2 linked regions of the Luteolibacter sp. Y139 genome follow. The main gene of each other region encodes a partner of the protein of the gene in region 2 in a complex. Links are inferred from orthologs where the notes say so. Each region holds a gene or a part of one and is shown on either strand. Other genes may lie near its edges.

Region 1 (4,466 bases), on a different replicon or contig from region 2:
GCGATGTCGCCACCGTCCTCCGCTGGTCCTGCGTCGGCGCCTTCTTCGCTCCCGACTACAAGCCGGTGATCATCCGCAAGCTCCGCAGCGACCGCTTCCTGAAAGCGCCCCCCAAGTTCGAGCACTTCACCATCCGCGACATCGCCTGGGGCGACGGCGTGCTCGTCTGTAGCGGCCACCTCAGCATCGCCACCGGCGAATACCCCTTCCTCTCCCGCCTGCTCTTCACGGACAAGGGCGAGGTCAGCGACCACCAGATCCTCTGGACCACTTGGAAACCGGGAATCGCTTTGCACCAACAAGGGATCGCCGGACAGCACCCCGCCGCGAATGACCTCGCGAAGAGCCTCCACGTCCAAGGCCAGCTCATCCTCTGGAAAAACGCTGGCCAGCCCCGCCAGGGCTCAGCCAAGGACCTTCCATCGGGCTTCGAAAAATCCGCCTGGCAATGCACCGAACTAGCCACCGGAACCACCCGCCCCCTCGCCGAAGCGGACCCCGTCGACCGGGACCGCCTGGCGAAAATCGATCAAGAAATCGCCACGCGAAAATCCCGCTAGCCGACTCCCCTTGAGGAGCGGGGACACTCCTGTCCCCGCTATCCCGAACCACCCCTCACCGCCCGCCTCCAAGCGTACGTAGTCCCGCCTTCAGGCGGACTCGAAGCACCTAACAACCCAGCTTTCCCCTTCAAGCCCGCACCGCCCTTCCCTAGGACCGCAGGATTCCACACCACAGCCGCTCAATTCAGGCCAGTCCTCTTCCTGCCTTTAAATTTCGCGCACTTTCGCGTCCTTTCGCGGTTCAACAAAGACGCCGCAGGAGCCCAGTGAGCTCGACTCACTGAGCGCCGCCTACGACGTCTCGAAAACCGGCCTTAGAACCGCTTCACCAGCAGCGAGGCATTGTGCCCGCCAAATCCGAAGCTGTTGCTCAGCGCCACATCCACCTTCGCCTCGCGCGCCGTGTTCGGCACCACGTCCAGATCGCACTCCGGATCCTGGTTTTCCACGTTGATCGTCGGCGGCACTACACCCTCCACGATCGACATCACCGAAGCGATCAGCTCGATACCACCGGCCGCACCAAGCATGTGCCCCGTCATCGACTTGGTCGAACTCACCATCAGCCCATTCGTAGCGTAGTCGCCGAACGCCAGCTTGATCGCCCGCGTCTCCGCAATGTCACCGAGCCCAGTCGAGGTCGCGTGCGCATTGAGATACTGCACATCCTCCGGATTCAGCTTCGCGTGCTTGAGCGCCATCCCGATCGCATAAGCCGGACCGGAACCATCCGGCGATGGCGCACTCAGGTGATGCGCATCCGCACTCACACCATAGCCCACCAGCTCCGCATAAATCTTCGCACCGCGAGCCTTCGCGTGCTCCAGCTCTTCAATCACCACCACGCCCGCACCTTCACCCATCACGAAGCCATCGCGGTCCGCATCAAAGGGACGCGACGCCTTCTCCGGTGCATCGTTCCGCGTGCTCAGCGCCTTCATGTTGGCAAAGCCCGCCAAGCCCATCGGCAGGATCGTCGACTCCGCACCACCGCAGAGGAAAGCATCCGCATCGCCGAATTTGATCATGCGCCACGCCTCACCAATGTTGTGGTTGGACGTCGCACAAGCCGTCACGATCACCATGTTCGGCCCGTAGAGACCGTGCTCCATGGAAATGATGCCGCTCGCGATGTTGGAAATCATCATCGGGATCGTGAAAGGCGAGACGCGCTTCGGTCCCTTCGTCAGGCAGACCTCATGCTCGCGCTCCAGCGTGCCCAGGCCGCCGATGCCGCTGCCCACCATCACGCCGAAACGGCGGCGATCCACCTTCTCCAGATCCACGCCGCTGTCCGCCAGCGCCATCTTCGACGCTGCCACCGCGAACTGCACATATCGGTCCGAGCGGCGAGACTCACGGGGAGTGTTGAAATACTGGTCCGGAGCGAAGTCCTTCACCTCACCCGCGATCTTGCACTCATACGGTGCCGGATCCAGCAGGGTGATCGTCCCGATGCCGCTGCGCCCGGCCTTCAGGCCGTCCCACGTGGTTTGCAGATCATTGCCAAGGGGGCTGACGCAGCCGATACCGGTGATGACGACTCTTCTTTCGCTCATGATGTGTGAGTTGGGCGTGGCGTGACGGGAATTTCGGGGGTCCTTAGTGTCTCCCGGGGTGGGTGGCAAGCCTCATCCCAGACTCCGGTTGCGGCCGCGTTCATTCTCCGCCCCGCAGTGAGGACAGTGGAAAATACGCCCGCGCCCCTCGTCTTCAACCACCAGCAGGCACAGCCGGCAATTCACGCGCTTCCGCACCGACCGCCGCTCGGCATTTCCCGCCGACCAGCGGGAGATCCACTCGAAAAAAACCACCACCACCATCGTGATCCCGATGGCCCACGCGGCGAGTTCAGTCAGGGAGAGCTCGATCATGATCCACTGGAGATTTCGACAGCCGTCCAGCCGCCACCCTTGTCACCGCCCTCGATCGTCACCTGCCGGAGCCACTGCTCCACGCTGTCATCCACGACCGGCTCGGCGGAGAAAAGCGGCGTCACCCGGGTCACGTGGCCGTTGGCATCGTACCCGAGCAGATACCGGTTGCCCCGCGCCAGCGATGCCGGCGGCACCGACTCCGGTGCCATGGCACGCACATCGCCACTCGAAAGAACCAGCGGCCGCGCGGGATCAGGCAGCGGCGGCCCCTGCGAGGGCGGATCGGGCACCGGCAACGCCGGCAACACGCCGAGCGACACCTTTTCCTCCCGGTTCGCCGCCGCCATCGGGATCTCCACGGTCACGGAGCGGAGCTTCGGCTCATAGCGATAGCCCGGCGGACGCGCCTTCGCCATTGCCTCGTCCATCAAGCCCTTCACCGCCGGATCTTCCACCGGATCGGCCCGCCGCGGCATCGGACCTGCCTCCAGCGCCTGCATTTCCAAAGACTGCCATTCCTCGCCCTGCGGGACCAGGATCATCGTCCCCCGCCGCTCCGGCTGCCGCGAAACATTGCCCACCCGTACCCTCACGCTCGCAGCCAGCCCCGCGGTGATCAGCGCCACCAAACCGAACGCCAGCATGAAGCGCATGCTATGCCCCACCGGCAAACGCCACTGGAACACCAGCCCGCTCTCGCGGTCCCGGGTCGTGCGTTTGTGGCGGAGGTTGAACATAAGTCACTGGGAGCGCGGAATTCATTCCGCCAAAGCAGCTCGGTGAGTTCGACAGGAACGAATCCCGCACTCCCCGTAAAAGCCCATCATGGCGTTTCTTTCGATTTTTCCCCACCCTCCGCCGGCTGCCCCAGCAAATATACCTTCAACCCCTTCTGCAACGCCACCTCCGCGACCTCGCGTTGCGTCTCCACTGCCACGCCCTTGTCCACCCGCAGCAGCACCGTCTCACTCCCGCGCCGCGCATCCAGCCGCTCCGAAAGCTGCGCCAGCGTCACCGGCTCCCGTTCCACCCAGAAAGCCGGCGGCTCACCGGCCGTCACTGTCACCACCGTCACATCCGCCTGACGCTCCAGTTGGAAACGCGAAACCGGCAACTCCACCGCCACGCCCGATTGGCTGGCAAAGGACGGACCGAGCAGGAAAAACACCAGCAGCAGCGCGAACAGATTGAACGCAGGCACCACGAAAAGGAACCCCGGCCGCTCCGGCAGCGTCGATTCCAGCTTCATCATTTCTTCCGCTCTTCGCGCCGGCGGGCTTCCAGCTCATCCCGCATCGAGACGATGCCAGTATCAATCCGGGCGTCGCAGATCATGTTCACCATCTCGATACCCGTGCGTTCGATCCGGTGGAAAAGCCGTTTCGTCCGGCCGAGGAAATACAGGTAAAACAGATACGCCGGGATCGCGATCGTCAGGCCCACGATCGTAGTTACCAACGCGGTGACCATGCCCGTGGTCAGTTCGGATGGACTGGCATAGCCGCCATGTGAACTGATCTGCTGAAAGGTTTTCCACAGCCCCAGCACCGTGCCCAACATACCGGTCAGAGGGGCCAAAAGAGCCACCCCGAGAATCCCGCGCAAGTTCTTCTCAATCCGCGGAACCTCAAGCTGCCCAGCCTCTTGTGCGATATCCCGCAGGTCCGGACGCTCCATCGAGTGCCTCAACAGCACCGCATGAGCCACGCGGGCCACCGGTCCCGGAGCACGCGCCGCCTCATGCATCGCCTCCGCATAAGCCTTCCGGCGGACGTGATTGGACAGCCCGACGAGCAAATCGCCCACATTGATGCGGGCCCGATGGAAGAAAAACAGCCGCTCCACCACGAAAACAGCACCGAAAAACGCCAGCGCTGCCTGAAGCCATATCATCAGTCCCCCGTTTTCCAGGAGGCCCGAGGGGTTGAATTCGGTCGGCATGTGCGCGGTCTATAAACCACCCCGAAGGATCTGGCCAGCCCGATGAAAGATTTGGGCCAGAGCCCCCGGCAGCGGCGGGAGCAGA
Region 2 (5,873 bases):
CATCGAGGACGGCTTGCTGGTCGCGCAGCGAATCCAGGCAGGCGTCGACGAGACCTTCATCGAGCGCGTGCACGTCCTGGCCGATGCCGGCGTCACGCAGCAGGAGGACGGTAAGTTCACCGCCGAGGTGCTCGCGGAATTCTTCCAGGCCGAGGTGCACCAGGCGGCGGCCGTTGGTGTCGCGGAGGTCGAGCGCCTCGTGCCACAGGGGAAGCTTGAGGCCGGAGATGACGTCGATGACTCGCTCTGCCACGCACTCGCGCAAGAGGCCACAGCGTGCCGAGTAAAGCGTATCGAGCGCAGCGCCGATCGCCACGGCATGAGCATGGCTGAGAGTGAAGCCGCTGAGCTGTTCCAGCTTGTGAGCGGACCAGTGGCCGAAGTCGAGCGGGCGGCTGCTGCCGGTTTCGAAAGGATCGCCGCCTTGGGCGATGTGGCGGGCATGGAGCAGTGCGGATTTCTCGACGCATTCTTCCAGTGCCGCGGGAACAAGAGCTGCAAGGTTTTCGACCTGCTTCTCGATCCACTCGAAGAAGCTGCCGTCCTTCACGAGGGCTACTTTCACAGCCTCGATCAAGCCGGCGCGGCAGGTCTCTTCGTCCTGGCTGACGAGAAAAGTGAAGTCATTGATGACCGCGAAGGGAACGGCAAAGGCGCCGATCCAGTTCTTCTTGCCGAAGCCATTGATGGCGCACTTCACGCCCACGCCGCTGTCATCCTGCGAGAGCGTGGTGGTGGGGAAGCGCACCAGGCGCACGCCGCGATGGGCGGTGGCCACGGCGTAGCCGACGGCGTCGAGGAACGCTCCGCCACCGATGACGATCACGTAGGAGTGGCGGTCGACGTGCTCGCGGTCGATCAGGCCCCAGACGCGCCGGACCAAATCGTCATCCGCCTTCACGGCCTCGCCGCCGGGCAGAATGTGAATCCCGCGCCAGTCGAAACCGAGGTCGGCGAAGTAGGTCTCGATCCGCCGGGAGAGCTCCGGCCAGGCCTTGGCGACGCTTTCCTCGACGGTCACCAGCACGCGCCGGCCTTCCCCTTCGGTCAGGATTTCTCCTAACAAGGTATTGCCTGCCGAGAAGGCATCGCGCGTGAAACAAACGCGGTGCTTGAAGGTGACGGGAATCTGGAAATCGTGGCGGGACATCGTTTGTGACGGGCGAAAAGTGCCCTTGATACGATCGCAAGCCAACCATTCTTATCCCATGATGGAGCGTCAGGAACCGGAGACTTTGTTTGAAACCCGCTGGCTGGGATTGTACCGGATCGGCAAGTGGGACTTCGCCAAACGGCCGAATGCGGACGCCGCCGTGGGGATCCTGGCGGTGACGCCGGACGACGAGGTGGTGATGATCGAGCAATTCCGGGTGCCGGTGCAGCGCAAGGTCATCGAAATCCCGGCCGGTCTGGTGGGGGACGAGGATGAATTCCGGGGTGAGGATTTGGCCGCGACGGCGGGCCGGGAGCTGCTGGAGGAGACCGGCTACCGGGCGGGCAAGATCGAGCTGCTGTTAGCTTCGCCGACGTCTGCCGGGATGACTTCGGAGCTCAGCCACCTTTTTTACGCCACGGACCTGGTGAAGGAGACCGAGGGCGGCGGCACCGAGCACGAGGACATCAAGGTCCACCTGGTGCCGCGGGGCGAGCTGCGGGCGTGGCTGAAGGCGAAGGAAGCGGAGGGCTATCTGCTAGACCTGAAGATCCATGCCGCGCTTTGGGCGGCAGGGATCTGACGTAGCGTAGCGGAAGCTCTGCGAGCTTCCGGTTGGGCGGGGCTTGAAGGGAAATCGCTAGCGGTTTGCTGGGTTTGGTCCGCACCCCGCCGGAACGACGCAGTCGTTCCGCTACCAGAAGCGCCCCGCTACAGGCTCACTTGCCTTCCCAGTCGCCGAAGGCGCGGAACTTGGCGTAGCGCGCGTCGAGGAGCTGCTGGGTGTTCAGCTTTGCGAGTTCGTCGAGATTCGAAAGGATCGCCTCGCTCAGGGCTGCGGCGGTGGCGGCGTGGTCGTGGTGAGCACCGCCGGTCGGCTCGGCAATGACGCCATCGACGAGGCCGAGCTTCAGGAGATCGGGGGCGGCGAGTTTCATCGCCTCGGCGGCTTCGGGAGCGTGCTTGCGATGCTTCCAGAGAATCGCGGCACAGCCTTCCGGGCTGATCACCGAGTAGTAGGCGTTTTCCAACATCAGCACCCGGTCGGCCACGCCGATGCCGAGGGCTCCGCCGGAGCCGCCTTCACCGAGCACGACGGCGACGACCGGCACTTTCAGCAGCATCATCTCGCGGAGATTGAAGGCGATCGCTTCGGCGATATTCCGCTCTTCGGCGCCGATGCCAGGGTAGGCGCCCGGGGTGTCGATCATTGCGATGACGGGCAGGCTGAATTTCTCGGCGAGCTTCATCAGGCGCATCGCCTTGCGGTAGCCTTCCGGGTGGGCGCTGCCGAAGTTGCGGTGGAGGTTTTCCTTGGTATTGCGGCCTTTCTGGTGGCCGATCACGACCACGCGGCGACCGCCGATGCGGGCAAAACCACCGGGCATGGAATGATCATCGCCGATGTGCCGGTCCCCGTGCAGTTCGCAGAAATCGGAGAAGGCATGAGCGATGTAATCGAGCATGAAGGGCCGCTGGGTATGACGGGCGATCTGCACGCGTTGCCAAGGAGTCAGGTTTTCGTAAATCGCCTGGCGGGTTTCAGCCAGCTTGGCCTCCATGCTGGCGATATCGGCAGACATGTCGATATTCTGTGAGGCCGCCTTGACGCGGAGCTTTTCCAGCTCGCGTTCGAGTTCGGCGATCGGCTTTTCGAATTCCAGCAATTGCATGCGTCGGTGACAGTGAAAGTGGCGGCGGGAAGAGGCTAGGGAGCGGCGGTGCGGATTTCCACCTCATTCCCTCTACGGAGGAGTAGCGCGAGTTCCTCAGCGTCTTCGATCGAGAGCTGGAAGCCGGGACCGGGTCCAGCGGCGGGATGGGCATCCTTGTCGCTGTCGTCATCGGGACGGGCGGAGCGGATCTGCAGCGAGGTCTTTTCGAGGGCGAAAACCTTTTCGGACTCGCGGTATTCCTTCGTGCCGGGAGTGAACCGCCGGTCGCCGATGATGCCGGACTGGGAGGAAATCTTGGTCACCATGCCCGCCTTGTGCGACCCCAGGTCTGCAGAGAGGAGGGAATATTCCTTGATGAATTGGCCGGCCTTCCACAGCGAGAGCGCCTTGCGGCCGGGCTCGATGAGCACCCTGAGATCCAGCGGCATCACCACCAGTTCCTCGGCCGGCTGGAGACCCTTGAGGTCCATCAGGCCGTTGAGGTGCATGATGCAGTCGAGCGAGGTATTGTGCTTGGAGGCGATGCCGGAGAAATTTTCACCGGGCCGCACGATGTGGACCTCCTTGCCCTCCATGTGAACGGCGGATAGCAGGTCATCCATATTCATCTCGCCGACGATGCGGCGGGCCTCGGGGGCGGCTTTCGAGCGCGGGTAGGTGCTGACGACATTCTGGAGTCGCTCGCGGGCACCCGGGAGATCGCCCACGGCGATCATCTCGCTCGCTTTCTCGAAGATCTTCGCACCGGGGTCAATGTCCGGCAGATTGGCATTTGCCTTGGGCAGGGAAACGACCGGTTTGGGATCGTTTTTCACCGGGACCAACTCGGAGAAAGGTCCTCCGAGAGGCTCATTCACGACGTGCCAGACCAGCAGGCCGGTGAAAACGGTGACCGCAAGGACCACCGCGCCAGCCACCAGTTTGATCAAGGTCCAGAGACGCATTCGGGACGGGGTGTATCAGAGCAATCCGCGCCTGTGGAGATCGAAGCGGTTGATCGGCAGCGATTGCCGGATCATCTCGAAGGCGAACTTGAAAATGGATACTTCCCACGCGTCATCGACGCCTTCGATGATCGCTTGGGCGGGATTGCCGGTGCGACGGGCCTCTTCCAGCACGCGTTCGCGCACGGCATCGAGCGTATCGTGGACGATTTCCTCGTGGACCTTGCCGCTGCGGAAACGGAAGCCGTAGCGGAGGAAGGCGAGGTCCTTGCCCTCGGCCTTGAGCTTTTCGAGCAAGGCTTCCATCCGCTCGCGGGCCTTGTCGCCGAAGCCTTCCAGCTCGATCTCCTGCATCGACTCCGGCCGGAGGATTCGCGGACGCATGGCCTCCACCTCGCCTGTGCGCACCCGGATCTCGCCGGTCCGGTCCATCAGCTCGCTGAGCAGGAGAAACTCGAACCGGGTATCGCCGAAGGTATCGATCCGACGGTCCGGCTCGAGCAGGACGCGGGTCGTCTCCAGCGCGTATTGGATGTTGTCAGTCGAGTGCATCGGGCGGCGGCATCGTCCGCGATTTCCGGAGAAGTGCAAAAAAAAGGCAGACTCACGGGGGAGTCCGCCCTTTCGGGAAAAAGCGCGAGCGGTGGCGCTCAGCTCTGGGACTTGATGTAGGTCACCACATCGCCCACGGACTGGAGCTTCTCGGCTTCTTCATCCGGCACTTCGATTTCGAACTCTTCTTCGAAGGCCATCACCAGTTCGACCGTGTCAAGGGAGTCAGCACCGAGGTCTTCGATGAACTTGGCCTCCAGGGTCACCTGGTCGGCGTTGACGCCGAGCTGGTCGACGATGATGTCCTTCACGCGGTCTTCGATGCTCTTTTCAGACATTTTGGGGTGTGCTTGGTAGTTGAAGCTGTGCGGGAGGGCTTAACGATCCCTTTGGACCTTGGCAACCCCGAAAAGTAATGTGCTGCGAACGGCTCAGGAGGCTGGTTCGGCGGGCTTTGCGGGCTCTTCCGACTCGGTTACGTACTCGATGAGTTCGCCGGAAAAGTTTTCCCTAAGGCGTCGCATAAGCCGCTCGGCGGGCTCATCGTCCTCTTTCTTGAAGCCGCCATAGGTCAGTCCGTCGATCCGCAGCTTGCGATCGCTGCCGCCCGGAGTCCTGGCCCATGCGAAGGCCAGTCCCTTGGTATCCCATCTCCGCAGGTCCAGACTGGAGAGATCGGCAAAGGGAATCTTGCCCCCGGAAGCCGGGTAAAAGGCCTCGCCATCGATGGCCAGGCTGCGGCCCAGCGTGCGCAGCAGCACGAAGAGCGCCCCCACGGCCAGCACGAGGCAGATCCCGAAGACCACCCATTGTTCGGTGATCTTGCGCTGCGGGTAGTCGTGATCCGGCACGTCCTTTTTGATATCTGCCTCCAGGCGATATTCGTTGAAAAGCTTGCCCTGCTCCTGGTCGAGGGAGGCCTTCATCGCTTCATAGTCATGAAGCTTTTCCGGCCATGGCATGGGCACTGGCGTCCCCTCGGGAACCGGGACCGGGGCGACATCCTTCTGGTCCTTGGAGGCATGGGGAAGGAAATCCACCGACTGCTGGGAGGCGTAGGCCCGCCAGCTCTCCGGCGTCAGCTCGGCTTGCTTGGCCTTGAATTCGCTGGTCGCCCGCTCGAAGGCCTTGGAGAGGTGGAAGGCGAGGTTTTCCTCGCGGTAACCCCATTTGGCATCGCGGAAAAACAGGACCGAGAAGATGCCGAACATCAGCAGCATCGCAGCCGCACGGAGCAGGAACCAGGGGGTGGGTTTGCAGACGATGCGATCGCTCATGGAGGCGGAAGTCCGGGTGAGGAAAGCGGTCGGGGGGGAGCTTGGCAAGCCCGGGTGGCTGGCGCGCCGGGTGACGAAATCGGCTGACGGAGGGAATGGGGAAGGGGCGGTATCCCGCTTTGACGAGACCGGCTCCCGGTCCCATGCTTCCGCGGTCCGTGAGTTTTTCCGCCCATTTTGCCACCGCCCTTGAGCAGAAATCGCCGCTGCTCCGCCGTTTCGAGCGGCTCATCGCCCCCGTTTCCGACCGCGATCTGGAAGCGCTGGCGCG

The links. Proteins that work in one complex are often made in the same cells at the same time.
Region 1: the proteins of WKV53_RS18350 (region 2) and fabF are in contact, whole or in part, in a solved structure (PDB 6OKG), measured with the Escherichia coli proteins. The link is inferred for Luteolibacter sp. Y139 from one-to-one orthologs.

The regions. Positions count from the first base shown.
Region 1 is NZ_JBBUKT010000013.1:111,735-116,200, forward strand. What follows is about bases 1-2,945. They hold fabF (beta-ketoacyl-ACP synthase II), read right to left. Parts: upstream 2,123-2,945; coding sequence 878-2,122; downstream 1-877. Other genes in these bases: WKV53_RS24695 (hypothetical protein), read left to right, coding at 1-560; WKV53_RS24705 (hypothetical protein), read right to left, coding at 2,195-2,437; WKV53_RS24710 (hypothetical protein), read right to left, coding at 2,434-2,945. Also shown: more of WKV53_RS24710, read right to left, coding at 2,946-3,177; WKV53_RS24715 (ExbD/TolR family protein), read right to left, coding at 3,264-3,692; WKV53_RS24720 (MotA/TolQ/ExbB proton channel family protein), read right to left, coding at 3,689-4,381. UniProt on the Escherichia coli protein: Involved in the type II fatty acid elongation cycle. Catalyzes the elongation of a wide range of acyl-ACP by the addition of two carbons from malonyl-ACP to an acyl acceptor.
Region 2 is NZ_JBBUKT010000007.1:273,042-278,914, forward strand. Bases 3,044-5,873 are described here. They hold WKV53_RS18350 (acyl carrier protein), read right to left. Parts: upstream 4,664-5,873; coding sequence 4,424-4,663; downstream 3,044-4,423. Other genes in these bases: WKV53_RS18340 (LysM peptidoglycan-binding domain-containing protein), read right to left, coding at 3,044-3,773; WKV53_RS18345 (hypothetical protein), read right to left, coding at 3,789-4,325; WKV53_RS18355 (hypothetical protein), read right to left, coding at 4,757-5,602; thiH (2-iminoacetate synthase ThiH), read left to right, coding at 5,761-5,873. Also shown: WKV53_RS18325 (3-dehydroquinate synthase), read right to left, coding at 1-1,150; WKV53_RS18330 (NUDIX hydrolase), read left to right, coding at 1,209-1,736; WKV53_RS18335 (acetyl-CoA carboxylase carboxyltransferase subunit alpha), read right to left, coding at 1,873-2,826; more of WKV53_RS18340, read right to left, coding at 2,862-3,043. UniProt on the Escherichia coli protein: Carrier of the growing fatty acid chain in fatty acid biosynthesis.